4 regions of the Leminorella grimontii genome follow, and region 1 is predicted to be linked to each of the others. Evidence: predicted binding sites of a transcription regulator. Region 1 holds the regulator's gene; each other region holds the start of a gene.

Region 1 (4,180 bases):
ATTTTTATCAGGAAATGTAACTAACGGTTGTGTCCTGAGGGGCGTTGTTAGATGATATATGGTTATACGTTGTGAGCGCTTTTGCATAGAGGAAAAAATAAATGAGTGAGGCCGAAGTCCGCCCGACTAACTTTATTCGCCATATTATTGATGAAGATTTGGCTTCGGGTAAGCACACTACGGTAGTGACCCGCTTCCCGCCCGAGCCGAACGGTTATCTGCATATTGGCCACGCCAAGTCCATCTGCCTGAACTTCGGCATCGCACAGGACTATCAGGGGCGCTGCAACCTGCGTTTTGACGACACCAATCCGGTTAAAGAAGACGTTGAGTACGTTGAGTCCATTAAAGCCGACGTTGAGTGGCTCGGCTTCCACTGGGACGGCGCAGTGCGCTATTCGTCCGACTACTTTGACCAGCTGCATAGCTACGCCATAGAGCTTATCAATAAGGGGTTGGCCTATGTGGACGAGCTGTCTGCCGAAGAGATGCGCGAATATCGCGGCACGCTGACTCAGCCGGGTAAGAACAGCCCGTATCGCGATCGCAGCGTAGAAGAGAACTTGGCGCTGTTTGAAAAGATGAAAAACGGCGAGTTTGCCGAAGGCGCCGCCTGCCTGCGCGCGAAAATCGATATGGCCTCATCGTTTATCGTTATGCGTGACCCGGTGCTTTACCGCATCAAGTTTGCTGAACACCACCAGACCGGCAATAAGTGGTGCATCTACCCGATGTACGACTTTACCCACTGCATTTCCGATGCGCTGGAAGGGATCACCCACTCGCTGTGTACGCTGGAGTTTCAGGACAACCGCCGCCTGTATGACTGGGTGCTGGATAATATCACCATTCCCTGTCACCCGCGCCAGTACGAGTTTTCTCGCCTGAATCTGGAATACGCCATCATGTCCAAGCGCAAGCTGAACCTGTTGGTGACGGAGAAGGTCGTAGAAGGGTGGGACGATCCGCGCATGCCGACGATTTCCGGCCTGCGTCGCCGCGGCTATACCGCCGCTTCTATCCGCGAATTCTGTCGCCGCATCGGCGTAACCAAGCAGGATAACAACGTAGAAATGGTAGCGTTGGAAACCTGTATCCGCGATGACCTGAACGAAAACGCGCCGCGTGCGATGGCCGTGCTCGATCCGGTGAAGGTCGTTATTGAAACGCTGCCGCAGGGACATCAAGAGAACCTGACCGTCGGCGTTCATCCGAACCGCCCGGAAATGGGCTCCCGCACCGTGCCGTTTAGCAATGAAGTCTATATCGATCGCGCAGACTTCCGCGAAGAGGCTAACAAGCAGTATAAACGCCTGGTGCTGGGCAAAGAGGTTCGCTTAAGACATGCATACGTGATTAAGGCCGAGCGCGTCGAGAAGGATGCAGAAGGTAATATCACCACGATTTACTGCAGCCACGACGCAGCGACGCTGGGCAAAGATCCTGCGGACGGACGTAAGGTTAAAGGCGTCATCCACTGGGTTTCTGCGGCGCACGCGCTGCCGGCGGAATTCCGCCTTTACGATCGCCTGTTTAGCGTGGCGAACCCGGGCGCAGCGGACGACTTCCTGTCGACTATTAACCCTGAGTCGCTGAAAGTGGTTCACGGATTTGTGGAGCCCTCTCTGAAGTCGGCGAAGCCGGAGTTTGCCTATCAGTTTGAGCGTGAAGGGTACTTCTGTGCCGACAGGCGTCATTCAACGGCCGATGCGCTGGTTTTCAACAAAACCGTCGGGCTGAGAGATACCTGGGGCGCTTCGAACGCGGCCTGATCTCCTAAGAAAGGCAAAATACCCGCGGTTAACGCGGGTATTTTTTTACCTAAAAAAGATTTTTTACGGGCAGAAACAACAACGCCGGCTAATGCCGGCGTTGTTTTTAGAAAGAACAGCTATCAATTCTTTGCATCATGGGCGCTTTCGTCTTTACGACAGTCGCCGGAGCTGCACTTACCGTAAAGGTAAAGGCTGTGGTTAGTCAGCTTAATGCTGTATTTATCAGCGATTTCGCGCTGGCGCTGCTCGATAAATTCGTCGCTGAATTCGATAACTTTGCCGCAGTCCAAGCAAATCAGGTGATCGTGATGGTGCTTTTGCGTCAGTTCAAAAACGGATTTTCCGCCTTCAAAGCTGTGGCGAGTCACGATACCGGCGTCGTCAAACTGGTTCAATACGCGATAAACCGTCGCTAAACCAATTTCTTCGCCCATATCGATGAGTCTCTTATAGAGATCTTCAGCGCTGACGTGATGATTCTCCGGTTCCTGAAGAATTTCCAGGATCTTAAGGCGAGGAAGCGTCACTTTTAGTCCAGCTTTCTTCAGTGCGGTATTGTTGTCAGTCATGCGAGGTGTCCTAAATTCGGGCGCCGTGATACAGCCAGCGGGTACTTAACAAAAGTATAATGTATCATTATAGAGCCTGAGATGCGAAATGAAAACCTAATGAAAGCGCTGGAAAAACCGATAGTATCAATAGGTTTTACAAATAACTTTTCACCAGATCGCATATTCAACAGTTAAACTGCGTATCGCAATTTTTCATAATACGGCGCTTATGCTGCGAGCCTACCGAGGATAAGCTTCGCTTTGACTCACGCAGGACATAAACTCCCGCTCAAGAGAGTCAATGGGCAAGCTGCGCCCGATGATGACCAGCATGGTCTTACGTGCTTCATCCGCTCGCCATTCGCTGCCGTAGTCAAATCCTACGACGCGGTGTATGCCTTGAACGATAAGCCTACGGGGTTCTCCCGCAACGGCCAGAATGCCCTTATAGCGTAGCATATCGTTGCCGTATTTCTCGATAGCGCCTTCCATAAATGCGCCGATGCGCTTGATATCCACATCGCCAGCTTCAAAAACGTGCGACGTGATGTCGTCATTCCACGAGCGGGAGGCGTCAGACTGCTCCAGAGGACGGAATCGCAGCGGTGTAGCGCTGTTTTTCAATGAAGGCGTGAAGGTAGCGTTCAGGGTAAAACCTTCGTCCAGATTAAACGCCTCAATGCCTATCCACGCCTCTTTTTCCAACCTGCCGCTGCGGGCCTCGCAGACGACGGCTCTGGCGTTGATCGCACGCAGGCGTTCAAGCAACAGGCGTTTGGTCTCTTCATCTATGCGATCGAGCTTGGTTAAAATCAGCCGGTCGGCAAAACCGACTTGAGAAACGGCGACCCGGTGTTCACTAAGCTGCTTTTGCGCATGTTCTGCATCAACCAGAGTAATGACGGCATCGAGCATCAGGCGCTCTCTGAGAACGTCGTCAACGAAAAAGGTTTGTATTATCGGGGCAGGGTCTGCCAGGCCGGTTGTCTCCAGCAGGAGCCGCTCAAAAGAGAGCTTTCCTTCATCTCTCTGGGTCAGCAGGTTTTTTAACGCTTCCGTCAGCTCTCCGCGCACGCTGCAGCACACGCAACCGTTGGTTAATTCAATCACCTCAACGTCACCGCGTCGTTCCAGCAGGCCACCGTCGATGCCGACGGCGCCAAACTCGTTTTCTACAATAGCGATCTTTTCGTTGGGGTAGTTTTTTAACAGATGGTTGATAAGCGTCGTTTTGCCTGAGCCTAAAAAGCCGGTCAGTATCGTTACGGGAAGCGGGGAAAGGGCAGTCATAGCGGTAGTTCTACCTCCGAGTAATAGATCACGGCGGCCTGCATCAGGCCGCGTTCTTTAGCCGTTTGCGCACGTTGGCCGTTATTTTAGTATCCGGCCTTGGTCTACATAAACAGCTAAGGAACGCGTCCTAGCAGCAGCGACCGCCTCCGGCGCCATAGCGGGCTTCCTGCCGCTCGCGGAAAAACTCTTCGTAGCTCATGACCTTCTGGTCAGGATGCGTTAAGCGCATGTGCTGAACGTAGGTATCATAGTCAGGTACGCCGACCATCAGGCGGGCTGCCTGTCCCAGATAACGACCTACTTTCGCCAGATCTTCAAACATAGCGTTGCCTTTTTTAGCGCGGGTTTAAGAAAGCAGCCGCAAAACGCACTGCGGCTGCTTTTAGGCTCTTAGTTTACATCAATAGTCAGCTTTGTGTCGCTGAACTTGGCAGAGGTTCGTAGGGCACCTCGTTGGCCGTTGGTTTCGGATTGGCGTTGGCCTTAAAGGCGGTGCGCAGGCCGAACACCACGATGCTTACCGTTATCAGCATAAACAGAATGGTTAATCCGGCATCAAGC
Region 2 (4,180 bases), 2.1 Mb from region 1:
GACGCAGGGAATATAGAGCAGAACAAAAATCAGGTAGCTGTAGGCGGCGGAAACGCTGCCGAATTTGCTGCTCATTACGCCCATTGACGTGCCGGCCATTTCACCGTCGCCCTTGCTGGCCTCGATGGGGTTGCTCAGCGCGCTCAGGGAGAAGGTGTCTTTCAGGCTGTCCCAGGTTTCGGTGACGGCGCCTTCCAGCTCGGTGAGCAGGTTGAAGTTTTCATAGTCAAACGGCTCGCTGGTGATTTGCTCGGCGGTATACAGCGTGTTGAGCGTGCCGACTACCACCTCTTTGGCCATCGCGCCGGTAATCAGACCGACCGTCGCCTGCCAGTTGTCTTCGGTGACGCCCATCGGCTTAAGCAGCGGCGTTATTACGCGGCTGGTGGCGGCCAGGGCCGAATCGTTAATGTTATTTACCGGCTTGCCGGAGAAGGAGAAGCTGTTGAGGCCGCCTATCAGCACGCTGGCGATGACGATCACCGTCCCTGCGCGCAGCACGAATCCTTTCAGGCGCTGCCAGGTTTGCAGCAGCAGGCTTTTGACGTGGGGAACGTGATAGACCGGCAGCTCCATAATGAACGGCGTCGCTTCGCCGCGCATGATGGTGTACTTGAGCATTAGCCCGGTCAGGATGGCGACCACGATGCCCAGAATATAGAGCGAGAACACTACCAGCGCGCCGTCTTTACCAAAGAACGCGGCGGAGAAAACGGCGAAGATGGCCAGCCGCGCGCCGCAGGACATAAACGGCGCCATCAGGATGGTCATGATCCGCTCGCGCGGCGCGTCCAGCGTGCGGGTGCCCATTACCGAAGGCACGTTGCAGCCGAAGCCGACGATAAGCGGAACGAACGACTTGCCGGGCAGCCCCAGCGCGTACATCAGCTTGTCCATGACGAACGCCGCACGGGCCATGTAGCCGGAGTCCTCCAGAAAGGCCAGGAACAGGTACATCAGGCCAATCTGAGGAACCAGCGGCAGCACGGTGTTGATGCCGCCGCCGATGCCCTGAGCGAGAAATATCGTCAGCCAATCGGGGAAGCTTAGCGTATGGCCGACCCACTGAATGCCGGAAATAAAGATGGCCGAAGAGCCGACGTCGAACAGCGGCTGCAGCGCGCCGCCGATGTTAATCGCCAGCACGAACATCAGGTACATCACAAACAGAAAGATGGGCAGCCCCAGCCAGCGGTTGATGACGATTTTATCCAACTGCTGCGTCAGCCTGCTCGGCGTGGCCTGGCTGAGGTTGTGGACGTCGTGGCAAACGGAAGCGATGACCTGATAGCGCGTATCGGCAATGATGAGCCCGGGGTCTTCCTGATAGTGGCGCTGTAGAATTTCCCGCGCTTCCGGCAGTAAGGATTCGGCCTGCCCTGCCAGCGTGCGGCTATAAATATCGCCTTCAAGCATCTGTAGCGCCAGCCAGCGTTTTTCCTGTGCGGAAAGCGTTTCCGGCATTTTTTCCGCCAGGCGTACCGCTTGGGCTTCGATCTCTTCCGGGTAGGTTGTCAGCGATGCGTGAAGGTTAGGCCTGCGGTTATCAATCGCCGCCTTCAGCTCTTTTAAGCCGCGTCCGCGCGTGGAAACCAGAGGGATAACCGGGCAGCCGAGCTTATTGGACAGCGCATCGATATCGATGTCGATGCGCTGGTGGCGGGCGATGTCGAGCATGTTCAGTGCGACGATGCAGGGAATGCCCAGCTCCAGAATCTGCAGCGTTAAATAGAGGCTGCGTTCCAGATTGGATGCGTCGACCACGTTCAGGATCAGGTCCGCTTCGCCGCTTAAAATATAGTGGCAGGCGATTTGCTCATCGAGAGAAGCCTGAGCGGAAATCGTCGTCAATGAATAGGTACCGGGCAGATCGACCAGCGTGGCCTGATGCGCTTCGGTTTTGAAATGGCCTTCCTTACGCTCAACGGTGACCCCGGCCCAGTTTCCTACGCGCTGGCGCGAGCCGGTCAGCTGATTGAACAGCGTGGTTTTACCTGAGTTTGGGTTACCGATTAACCCGATAGTAAGTTGTTTCATGTGTTAACCAACGGCGAAAAGTCAATGAATTAGCGAAGCTGCGGGCGGGAGCGTCAGCGCTTCAGTCGGCCGGGCTGAGCCTGATTAAATCCAAATCCTTTCTGCGAAGCATTAGGCAAACGCGCGGCGTTTCTATTTGAATGGGGTCGCCCAGCGGAGCAATTCGGATCACTTTAAACACGGAGCCGGGGAGCATGCCCAGAGAGAGCAGCTTTTGGCGATACGCAGGATTGATGCTCGGCGTAAAGCCAACGATTTTGTAGGAGTGCTGAGGCTGTAGCGGTGTCATAGCGTATTTTTAACCTAAACTCACGATTGACGACAATACTCGACTTCACAGAATAAAGTGTGGCAATAAGCGGTAATTTCCCGCCGCTTTTATTAGTCAACGGGCAATTTATACGCGGTTTGTACTCACCGCGTTAATGTTAGTAATAATGATTATCGTACACAATGCCACACTGGCCGCTAAGCGTAAATAATTATTACGCCGTTTGTCTATCGCCGTCACGGAAGTAAATTAAATTGTTATTTTTATGTGAAAATTACGAGTAACTCGCACTGCGGCCTGGCTCTGACGGTTGATTAACGCTGGGTGAGGGGCGTCGGTGCCGCCGTAAAGTGAGGCTTTCGTAACTCGACGAAATAACGGCGTTTTATTCTTGGCAATGTGAGCCGGCGAAAAAGAGAAAACAATAAAAAGAATATTTATCGTCCTTTACTATTCGTTTTTATAAAAAGCGGCGAAGGCGGAATGTTAAATAAAATGTGTTGTTATTCGGCCGGTGATTAAAAGGAAAATGTAACCGTCATCAAACAATTTTAATGTCGCTCCCTTGCCCGCTATGCATAGCGGGCAAGGGCGTCGAACTTAAAAAGCTAACGCTTCATTTTGCCAAACGCCGCGGCGAGCGCGTCGCCCATAGCGCTGTTGTTGGAACCGGGCGCAGGCTTGCCGCGTTGGCCTGAAGACGGACGCTGTGATTTTTCTCTCTCCGGCGAGGACGACCGGCGGCTATTGCCTTCTCCTGGCTGTTCGTCCAGCCGCATCGACAGCGCGATGCGCTTGCGGGCCAGATCGACTTCCATCACCTTGACCTTGACGATATCGCCGGTTTTCACCACCTTGTGCGGATCTTCAACAAACTTGTCCGCCAGAGACGATATGTGAACCAGGCCGTCCTGATGGACGCCGATGTCGACAAACGCGCCAAAGTTGGTGACGTTGGTGACGGTGCCTTCCAGAATCATGCCGATCTTCAGGTCGTCCAGCGTCTCTACGCCGTCGGCGAAGCTGGCGGTTTTAAATTCAGGGCGCGGATCGCGGCCCGGCTTTTCCAGCTCTTTGAGGATGTCGTTAACGGTCGGCAGACCGACGCGCTCGTCGATAAAGTCGCGGGCGTTGATGCCGCGCAGCGACTCTGGGTTGCCCATCAGGTCGTGCAGCGTTTTACGGGTAGCGGCCAGAATTCGCTCGACGACCGGGTAGCTTTCCGGGTGAACGGTGGAGGCGTCCAGCGGGTTGTCGCCGTGGTTGATGCGCAAAAAGCCAGCGCACTGTTCGAAGGCCTTCGGCCCCAGGCGGCTGACCTTTAGCAGCTGTTCGCGATTGCTGAACTTGCCGTTGGCGTCTCGCCAGTCGACGATGTTCTGCGCGATAGCGCGGCTTAAGCCCGCCACGCGGGTTAACAGCGGTACCGAGGCGGTATTGAGATCGACGCCGACGGCGTTAACGCAGTCCTCGACGACCGCATCCAGCTTGCGCGCCAGCAGCGTTTGGCTTACGTCGTGCTGGTATTGGCCTACGCCGATGGATTTGGGGTCGATCTTCACCAGTTCGGCAAGCGGATCCTGCAGGCGACGGGCGATAGACACCGCGCCGCGCAGGGATACGTCCAGATTCGGGAATTCGGCGGCGGCCAGCTCAGAGGCGGAATACACCGACGCGCCCGCTTCGCTGACGATCACCTTTTGTCCTTTGACGTCGGGGAACTGGCGCTGTACGTCCAGATAGAAGCGTTCGGTTTCTCTGGAGGCGGTGCCGTTGCCGATAGCGACCAGCTCAACGCCGTGCTTAATGCAAAGCGCGGCCACTACGGCGGCGGCTTTGGCTGCCTGCCCGGTGTGGGGGTAGATGGTGTCG
Region 3 (4,180 bases), 660 kb from region 1:
CGCCGCGCCAAACGCCCAGTGTTCGGTCATCGCATACTGCATCGCGAACCCTACCAGCGGCGGGCCGAAGACCAGCGGCGCATCGACGGCCATATGCTGCTTGAGGCGATGCTTCATTGCAAACAGTTCGGCCAGCAGGCTGAACAGGACAAGGTTCGCTATCAGAAATAGCTGACAGGAGACGTAGTACTCGGGACGATAGTATTCTGCGCCCCACAGGCCCGCGACGCCGAAGGTAAAGGCGAATCCGACCAGGTTGAGCGCTCGCCACGACTGCCAGAGGCTGATAGCCAGAATGCCGCAGGAAATCAGCAGATAGTAAGAGAACAGCGCCACGTGGCTGCCGCCGCCGGTAGACAGCAGCACCGGCGCCAGATAGCCGCCGATGCTGGCAAGCATCGCCAAACTTAGCGCCCGCTGCAGCACGGCCAACGCTACGCTGGCGGCGCAGATGACCAGCATCAGCCCAAAGGCGAAGGTGTGAGGGACGAGAGCGTATAGCCGGAAGGCGGCAAAAGTGGTGATATAAAGCGCCCCGATGGCGCCCCCCTGCAAAATCAGCGCATAAAGCGCCTGCTTGTGGCGCAGGCGCCAGCCTAGCCCAAGCAACACTACGCTCACCAGCGCCGCGCTGGCTAAGCGAAGCTCAATGGGGAACATGTCCCGCTCGATGGTATATTTCAGCAAATAGGCGATGCCGAAAAACAGCAGCAAAATGCCCAGCTTCGCTACCGGGTTCTCTTTAAACAGCCAGTGAATAGCGGAGCTGAAGGGATCGGGAGCCTGAGGCTTAACGTCGCCAGATGCGCGTGCTGACGCGGGCTTTGGCGAGCCAGATTCTGAATGAACATCAACTTTTGGTACAGGTTTAACGACCGGCTCAGCCTTCGCCATCGGCTTTGCCAAGGTTTCCGTCGATGTCGAAGCCTTGGTCGATACGCTCTCAACGACGTCCTGCTTTGCGACGCGGGCGGCAATGGGCTCCAAGACAGAAACGAGTACAGGCGGCGCTTCGGTTTCAACTGTTTCAATAACCGGCGCTGGAGATGGAGAAGCGGTGCTTTCACTCGCCTGCTCAACCGCCCGCGGTGCGGCTTTAGGCGTAGCGGCATCGCCTGCCGTAAGCGACGCCAGCGTTTTATTTAGCGCGTCTACCTGTTTCTTCAGTCGGCTAACCTCATCCAGCGCTTGGCGGCCCCGACTTAAGGCAATAAGCGCCATGATTGGCGCGCCTAGAATCGCCAATACGATGAGTAAACCAAGAAGAACTAATCCATCCATAGGGCGTTATCCTGAATCTAAGAGAAATTCAGTGTTACAGGAAACCCCCATCGCGTCTACCGGCGTTTGAGCATATTTGCTTATGCGCCCACCTCTAGAATTGTAAGTATTTATAAAATGGCACAGTTAACGTAAAGCGGCTTAATCTTCGCCCGTATGGCTAAATCCACCCTCGGGTACGCCTTCCCGCCAGTAGTTCACCAGATAAATTTGGTCGCGGGCCAGCTCGCCTTTATCAATCAGGCTACGGCGAAGCGCCTTTGCCGAAGAGCACTCCATACCGCCCCAAACCAAGGGCTCAGCGCCCGCAGGAAACGCCGTCGACGCGGCGGCGTCAATTAGCGCGCTCTCATCCCCGTCGCGTCGAATAAGCCAAACCACCTCTATGCCCTTGGGAGAATTCAGCGCCATAATTTCGCTTTCACCCGCCACCTCAATCACCGCCTTGCCCTTGGCATCTCTTGGCAGCACCTCTTCCAGCGAATAGGCTACCGCGGGCAGCGCCGAGCGGTCCGCAACGAAGAGCGTCCACTGGCCACGATAGGCTATACGGCCGCCCGGCCCCCAAATGCCGATTTTATCTCCGGCTTTGGCGCACCTTGCCCAGTCTGAGGCGACGCCGCCTTCGTGGCTGACCAAATCGATAGTCAGCCGCTGATTTTCTTTATCGTAATGGCGCAGGCTATAGGTACGAACCGTGGGGCGCTCCCCTTCAGGCCAAACGAGCCGCCCGAGCTTGGGGTCAAACTCAGGCCAAAGCAGATAGGCAGCGTCTTTGGGTGGAATAATCAGCTTGAGGTGGGGGCCGATAATCGAACGGTCTACGGTCAGCGTCTCTAGCTCAGCGCCGCCGAGAATAACCCGACGGAAACCGTCGTTAAGCGCATAGGCGTCAATAACGCACAGCTCGCGCTGGCCTTCCGCGCGCTTGGGCGGGCATGAGTTGATTGGGCGGGATGACATGGCGTGGCGTCTCTCTGTTCATAAATCGTCAGTGAAACGCCATGATAATTAATAATCATTATCATTTGCAAACGAGAAAACGGAAAAGGCCGCACAGCGCAGCCGAGCACCGTTGCTAAGAAGCGGTTTTTGTCCCTTTTCCTACCGGCAGGCTGACGATAACCAGCGCCAAAATAACGCAGAGGATGCCCGCCGCTTCAAACTGGTTTGGGCGCTCGCCCAAAAGCCCCCAGGACAGCAGCGCGCCGCAAATTGGCACCGCCAGCGATCCCATACCCGCAACCGACGCGGGGAGGTTTTTTAAAATAAACATCCACAGCGCCCAGGCAACGGCCGTTCCCAGCACGGCGTTATACAGCAGGCCGCCCCACAGGTAGGGGTGCCACTCGATCGGTCTGCCGTGCGTCGCCAGAGCGATAGCGGTAAGCACTAAGGAGCCCCACACCATCTGCCAGGTCGTCAGCGACAGCAGGTCGGTCTGATAGCGCAGGTACAGGCGCTTGGCGTAGATAACGCTCGCGCCCCACAGCAGGCCGGAGCACAAGGCTAATAAAGAGCCGACGATGCCGCTGTTCATCCTCCAGGGCTGGAGTATCAGCACCATGCCGCAAACCGCAATGCCGGTCGCCAGATACTGCAGCTTTCTCAATCGCTCTTTTAAGAACAGCGCCGCCAGCAGGATCACCCAAAAGGGCATGGTATAGGTCAAAATGGCCACCTTCCCCGCGCCGCCGCTCACCAGCGCCCACTGCGAAAAGCCCACCATACCGGCCGTTTGCAGCAGGCCGAGGATAAACGTCGGCAGCAGCGGCGGCGGCTTCATGCCGCGGTTACGAACCTTAAGCACCAGCAAAAGCAAGGCGGCGCCGAGCGTGCAGCGCATGGCCGCGAAGTCAAACGCGCCGGCGTACGGCAGCACGGACTTCATGACTATCCATCCGTAGCTCCAAATACAGGTCAGGCAGACCAGAGCGATAAGCGCGGGAAAGTTAAGCTTCAAGGGAAGACATCCATTTAAAAAGGAAGACGAACTAGCGCGAAGCTTCTCCCTCGCGCCTGGCCAGCTCTATAACGCCCTCAACGGCGGCCCGCGCCTGCGGGCTGTTGTGCCAGCAGGTTGAGCCCATCATTTGGGCAATCTGTTTAGTCACCTGCTCCGTTTCGGCCGCGGCCAACTGCGACAGAGAAGAAAAACCGATTTGTTCCAGGCGCGAAATCACCGTAGGGCCAACGCCCTTTACCGCCAGCATGAGAGACTTCTCTTGTTCGGAAAACATCGCGCCCTCCATATAAGGCCACGGTCATAGAAGACAGGCTTGAAGCCAGAAAGCTTAAGCCATCTGGGCGATAAAGCAAGGGGTTGCCCCGGTAATAACGCTTAACGTCCGTGACGATAGCGCCGATGCCTTTCTGCCATTTTCGTGAGTTACATCAAAAGTTTTCCTTAACTGACAATTGTTCAATATTATATCATATGAACAATATTACTCACGCGGGCGCAGACCGGCCTATACTCACTTCCAGAGGAAAGTAATGAAAAAGACGCTTATCGGCACCAGTTGGAAAATGAACAAAACGCTGGCTGAGGCGATGGCATTCTGCCAAACGCTGGAGACCTTTATCCCCACGCTGTCAGAGCGTATTCAGCCCTTTATTATTCCTCCGTTCACCTGCGTACGCGACGTGTCGACCTATATGGCGACCAACAGCGTCCGCTGCCTGACCGGCGTACAGAACATGCACTACGAAGACCGCGGCGCGTTTACCGGAGAGATATCTCCGCTGATGGTCAAGGATACCGGCGCGCTGCTGGTGGAAATGGGCCACTCGGAGCGCAGGGAGTTCTTCGGCGAAACCGATCTGACGGTGCAAAAGAAGGCGAGCGCAGCGCTCCGACACGGGCTCCGCCCGCTTATCTGCATCGGCGACAGCGCAC
Region 4 (4,180 bases), 1.3 Mb from region 1:
TGGAGTGGATCTATCGCCTGAAGGGGATGCTGTAGCGCAAGCGGTAATGCAGTAAATACAGAAAAGGTCGGAATGCTCCGACCTTTCTTTTTTAAACCGGCATCCTGTTTTGGTGAAAGTCGATAATATCCTTCAGCAGCGGCGCCTTGTCTTTATTACTCTGGCTTTCGCTTTCCCACAGCTTTGCCAGCGAAACGGCCTGGCCGCAGTGAATAAAGGCCTCTTCAACCTCAACGACGATGGTGCACTTCACCTTCTTACCGGTTTCGCTAAAAAAATCGCTCAGCGACGGATCAAGCGACAGCCGCGCCTTACCGTTGACGCGGAAAGCTTCGCTCACGCCAGGAACGAAGAACGTCAGGCCTACCTGCGGGTTATCAATGATGTTCTGCAGGCCGTCCAGACGATTGTTTCCCGCATAGTCAGGGATAAGCAGCGTCTTTTCGCCGACCGTTTTAACAAACCCGGGCACACCGCCCTTTGGCGAAACGTCAACGCCCTTTTCCCCTACCGTCGCCAGCACCATAAAGGGCGACAGCGAGATCATTTTCGCGCCGTAGGGCGCCAGAAAGTCCAGCTGCTTTTTAATTACGATGTCGTTCGGCATGGCATAGTGCTCGCGCAGCTGCTCTTTAGACGCCACCAGATGTTCGGGTCGAATATACATAACGCTATCTCTGTAAAGTAGTCCAATAGGTTCCCGTTAAAGGAACCGGAAGAAAACGCTGATTCATCTCATCCATCGTTTTTTGCGGGTCGACATCCTGATAAAGCTGAGGCTGTATCCACTTGGCCATTACCTCAGCCCCCACGACGTTAAAAGGCGAACCGGTAAAATAGTTCCAAAAACCGTGCACTCTGCCGTTTTTGACCGCGTCAAAGGTGCTAATACCCTTTTGCTCTACCAGCGCTTTCAGCTGCCGCTGGCTTAGCGCCGGATCTACGCTTGTTCCCATCGGCAGAGCTTTGTTGGGGTCTACCGCCGAATGGCCGGTGGCGATGTACACCTGCGGATCTTTTTTAATCACGTATTCCAGACTCAGTAGCCCGCCGTTGGCGGTTGGAAATTTGTCAGCGCCGATATTTTCCCCTTTAAACAGGGAAATATATTCGCCAAGTCCGCCGGCTCCGCTGCTCCAGCAGCAGTCCCATACGCCGGGATAGGCGTGCAGCAGCACTCGCGGATGGGTCAGGTTTTTGTCGTTTAACCGCTCGGTAAGCCTCGCCATGTGCTGCTGATAAAAATCGATGACCGCCTCAGCCTTCTCTTCTCTGTCCAGCAGTTGCCCTAAAAGGCGGGTCGACGGAACGGTATTTTTCATCGGCTCCTGATAGTAGTCGATAACGGCAACCGGTATCTTGCTCTTTTGCAGCAGCTCGATAAGCGACTTAGAACGCGGCACCTGCCAAGCTTCAAATATCACCAGGTCCGGTGTTAAAGAAAGAAGCGTCTCCAACGAAAGCTCATCACCGCTTCCGCTACCGATGGTTTTCAGCGCAGCCAGCTTTGGAAAAGTCTTCAGAAAAAGCTTATAGGTCGCTTCATCAAACCTTTTAAGCTCGCTGCCCCAGCCAACCAGCACGGCCGTCGGGTCCTCATGTACAAATGAAAACGCCAGCAGGCTGTAGCCCGACGCCAGTATCACTCTCTGCGGCTTTTGCTTTAGCACGACCTTCTGACCGGAAACATCCACCAGCTCTTTAGGCCATTCGCCCGCCGTGGCCGCTGACGCACAAAAAATCAGAGCCATAAGTAAGTAACGCACGCCTTTGTACATGAAATCATTAATCCTTTTTAAATAGCAAAGCGCTACCGCGCTTCGGCCAAAGTCATAGTGTAGATGATATCACTTCATTCGTAACGATAACCATTCTCTATGTTTGCATCAGGATGCGATCTTTTATCTTTGCTATCGGTATCCGCACAAAACGTTCCCATTGACAGTCGCTAACAATTCAAAAGAAAATAGCTATGATAACAATTATCATTTTTAACAATAACGGGAAGAACATACCTATGAACAAACAAGTCGCACCGTATAGTCCGACCTATAAGCCTTTGGCTTATGCCGTACTCTTAGGGCTGGCAGCGGCTTCACCGGCCATGGCGGAGGAAAAACAGCAAAACGCCGAGGCGGGTGAGACCCTTATCGTTACCGGTACCAATACCGCAATGAAAATTGATACGCCGGCAGCGGAAACGCCCCGCTCCGTATCGGAAGTCACGCTGGAAGACATCAAAGATCGCGGCGCTAAAAAAATCGACGAAGCCCTGCGCTACAGCGCTGGCATTCAGACGGGCCAATATGGTGCGGATAACAGAACCGACTGGCTGATTATCCGCGGCTTCGAATGGGCGCCTTATCAAAACGGGCTGTCTACGATTTACAATGAAGCGGGGTTCTACTCCTGGCACCAGGAAACCTACGGCATCGAGCGCCTTGACGCGCTGAAAGGGCCTGCGTCCATGCTGTATGGCCAAAACCCTCCCGGCGGCCTGGTAAACGTGATCACCAAGCATCCTACTCGCCTAAAGCAGGGTGAAATTGACGTTTCTTACGGTTCGAACGACTATCGGCACTTCGGTTTAGACACCTCCGGCCCGCTCAACGAAGAAGGGAACGTGCTTTATCGCTTCGTCGGCTTCGCCAAAAAAGACAACGGCCCGGTAGACGGTGCGTCCAACGAACGCTATTACTTTGCGCCCAGCATTTCTGTCGATTTCAACGACAAAACCAGCCTGACCGTGCTTACCAGCTACATGAAAGACAATTCCAACCCCACAAGCGGCTTTAAGCTGCCTTACGGTACGCTGCACGGCACGCCTTTTGGCAAGGTAGATAAAGACACCAGCTTCGGCGAACCGGACTACAGCAAGGGCGATTCTGAGCAGTTCAACGTCAGCTATGAGCTGAGCCACATGTTCAACGACACCTGGACGTTTAAGCAAAACGCCTCTTACAGCTATCTGAATCTGCTGCTGCGCAACGTCTACGGCTCATATATGCTTGATGACAGAAACGTTCAGCGCGGCCTGACCTATCGCGACGGCAGCGCGCAAAACTATGCCATCGACAACCGTCTGGTAGGTAACTGGACGATAGACAATTTTGAAAACACCCTGCTGTTAGGCACCGACTACACAACCATTAACTCGCGCGGTAAAGACGGCAACGTTTATGGCTTCGGCTCTCCTCTGGATATCTTTAACCCCGTCTACGGCAACTATACGCCGGTCAGCGACGACGAGCTGTTTAGCCACCGTACCAAGCGTTTTCAAACGGGGGTATACGTTCAGAACCAGCTGAAGTTCGACGATAAGTGGATACTGCTGCTCGGTGGCCGCTACGACAAGGCGCGCTCCAGCGATATCATATCAAACGCGGGTGTAAACAGCGGCGCCACCGAAGGCCGTATCGATATGGATGACCATAAGTACACCAAAAGCGCGGGCCTGATGTACCTTGCCGACAACGGCCTTAACCCGTACATCAGCTATTCGGAATCCTTCCAGCCGCTGTCCGGGCGCGACGGCTACGGTAGCCCTTATAAGCCGCAGACCGGCCAACAGACGGAAGTCGGCGTTAAGTATGTCCCTGAAGGTTTCAACGGCTACTTTAACGCGGCCCTGTTTGAAATGTACCAGAAGAACATTTTGACGACGTCTAACGATCCGAAAATCAACTATGCTCAGGTTCAAACGGGGATGGCGCGCTCTCGGGGTCTGGAACTGGAAGGCGTAGGCCACGTAACTGACTCCCTCCAGATCCACGCTAACTACACGCTAAACCGCGTAGAAACCATCCGTTCCGGCGACAGCGACGAAATCGGCAACCGCCTGCCGTTAACGCCGCTGCACATGGCGTCCCTGTGGGCAAACTACTCCTTTAACGGCAAGCTTGAAGGGCTGACTATTGGCTCCGGCGTTCGCTACATCGGCAGCACCTACGGCGATAAAACGAACGATAAGGATCTAAAAGTTCCCGCTTATACCCTGTGGGACGCAATGGTTCGCTACGACATTAACAAAGAATGGCAGGTACAGGTCAACGCCAGCAACCTGACGGATACCAACTACGTTAGCGGCTGTAACTACTGGTGTTACTACGGCGAAGGCCGCACCGTAACGGCGAAGATCAACTACCACTGGTAATGACGCGCGAATTACACGCATAAGAAA

Evidence for each region. Region 1 encodes Fur, which represses iron uptake genes when iron is present. Its sites were predicted from a motif close to ATAATAATGAGAACNACTATCAA; they were not measured.
Region 2: feoA (ferrous iron transporter A) is a predicted target of Fur. The motif match lies at 2,463-2,485, and genes of this name have one in related genera.
Region 3: V8L73_RS14850 (siderophore-interacting protein) is a predicted target of Fur. The motif match lies at 2,293-2,315, and genes of this name have one in related genera.
Region 4: V8L73_RS05845 (TonB-dependent siderophore receptor) is a predicted target of Fur. The motif match lies at 1,967-1,989, and genes of this name have one in related genera.

Annotation. Positions count from the first base shown of each region.
Region 1 is NZ_CP146357.1:2,559,273-2,563,452, reverse strand. It holds gene glnS (glutamine--tRNA ligase) at 102-1,772, shown strand; gene fur (ferric iron uptake transcriptional regulator) at 1,895-2,344, opposite strand; gene V8L73_RS11915 (CobW family GTP-binding protein) at 2,567-3,616, opposite strand; gene V8L73_RS11910 (YbdD/YjiX family protein) at 3,747-3,941, opposite strand; gene cstA (pyruvate/proton symporter CstA) at 4,027-4,180, opposite strand, start outside.
Region 2 is NZ_CP146357.1:354,011-358,190, forward strand. It holds gene feoB (Fe(2+) transporter permease subunit FeoB) at 1-2,037, opposite strand, end outside; gene feoA (ferrous iron transporter A) at 2,099-2,326, opposite strand; gene V8L73_RS01780 (Tex family protein) at 2,917-4,180, opposite strand, start outside.
Region 3 is NZ_CP146357.1:3,217,591-3,221,770, forward strand. It holds gene V8L73_RS14845 (DUF2339 domain-containing protein) at 1-1,281, opposite strand, end outside; gene V8L73_RS14850 (siderophore-interacting protein) at 1,423-2,244, opposite strand; gene V8L73_RS14855 (DMT family transporter) at 2,360-3,244, opposite strand; gene V8L73_RS14860 (helix-hairpin-helix domain-containing protein) at 3,276-3,521, opposite strand; gene V8L73_RS14865 (triose-phosphate isomerase) at 3,778-4,180, shown strand, end outside.
Region 4 is NZ_CP146357.1:1,220,002-1,224,181, reverse strand. It holds gene mutS (DNA mismatch repair protein MutS) at 1-35, shown strand, start outside; gene V8L73_RS05855 (MSMEG_1061 family FMN-dependent PPOX-type flavoprotein) at 92-667, opposite strand; gene V8L73_RS05850 (ABC transporter substrate-binding protein) at 672-1,751, opposite strand; gene V8L73_RS05845 (TonB-dependent siderophore receptor) at 2,018-4,153, shown strand.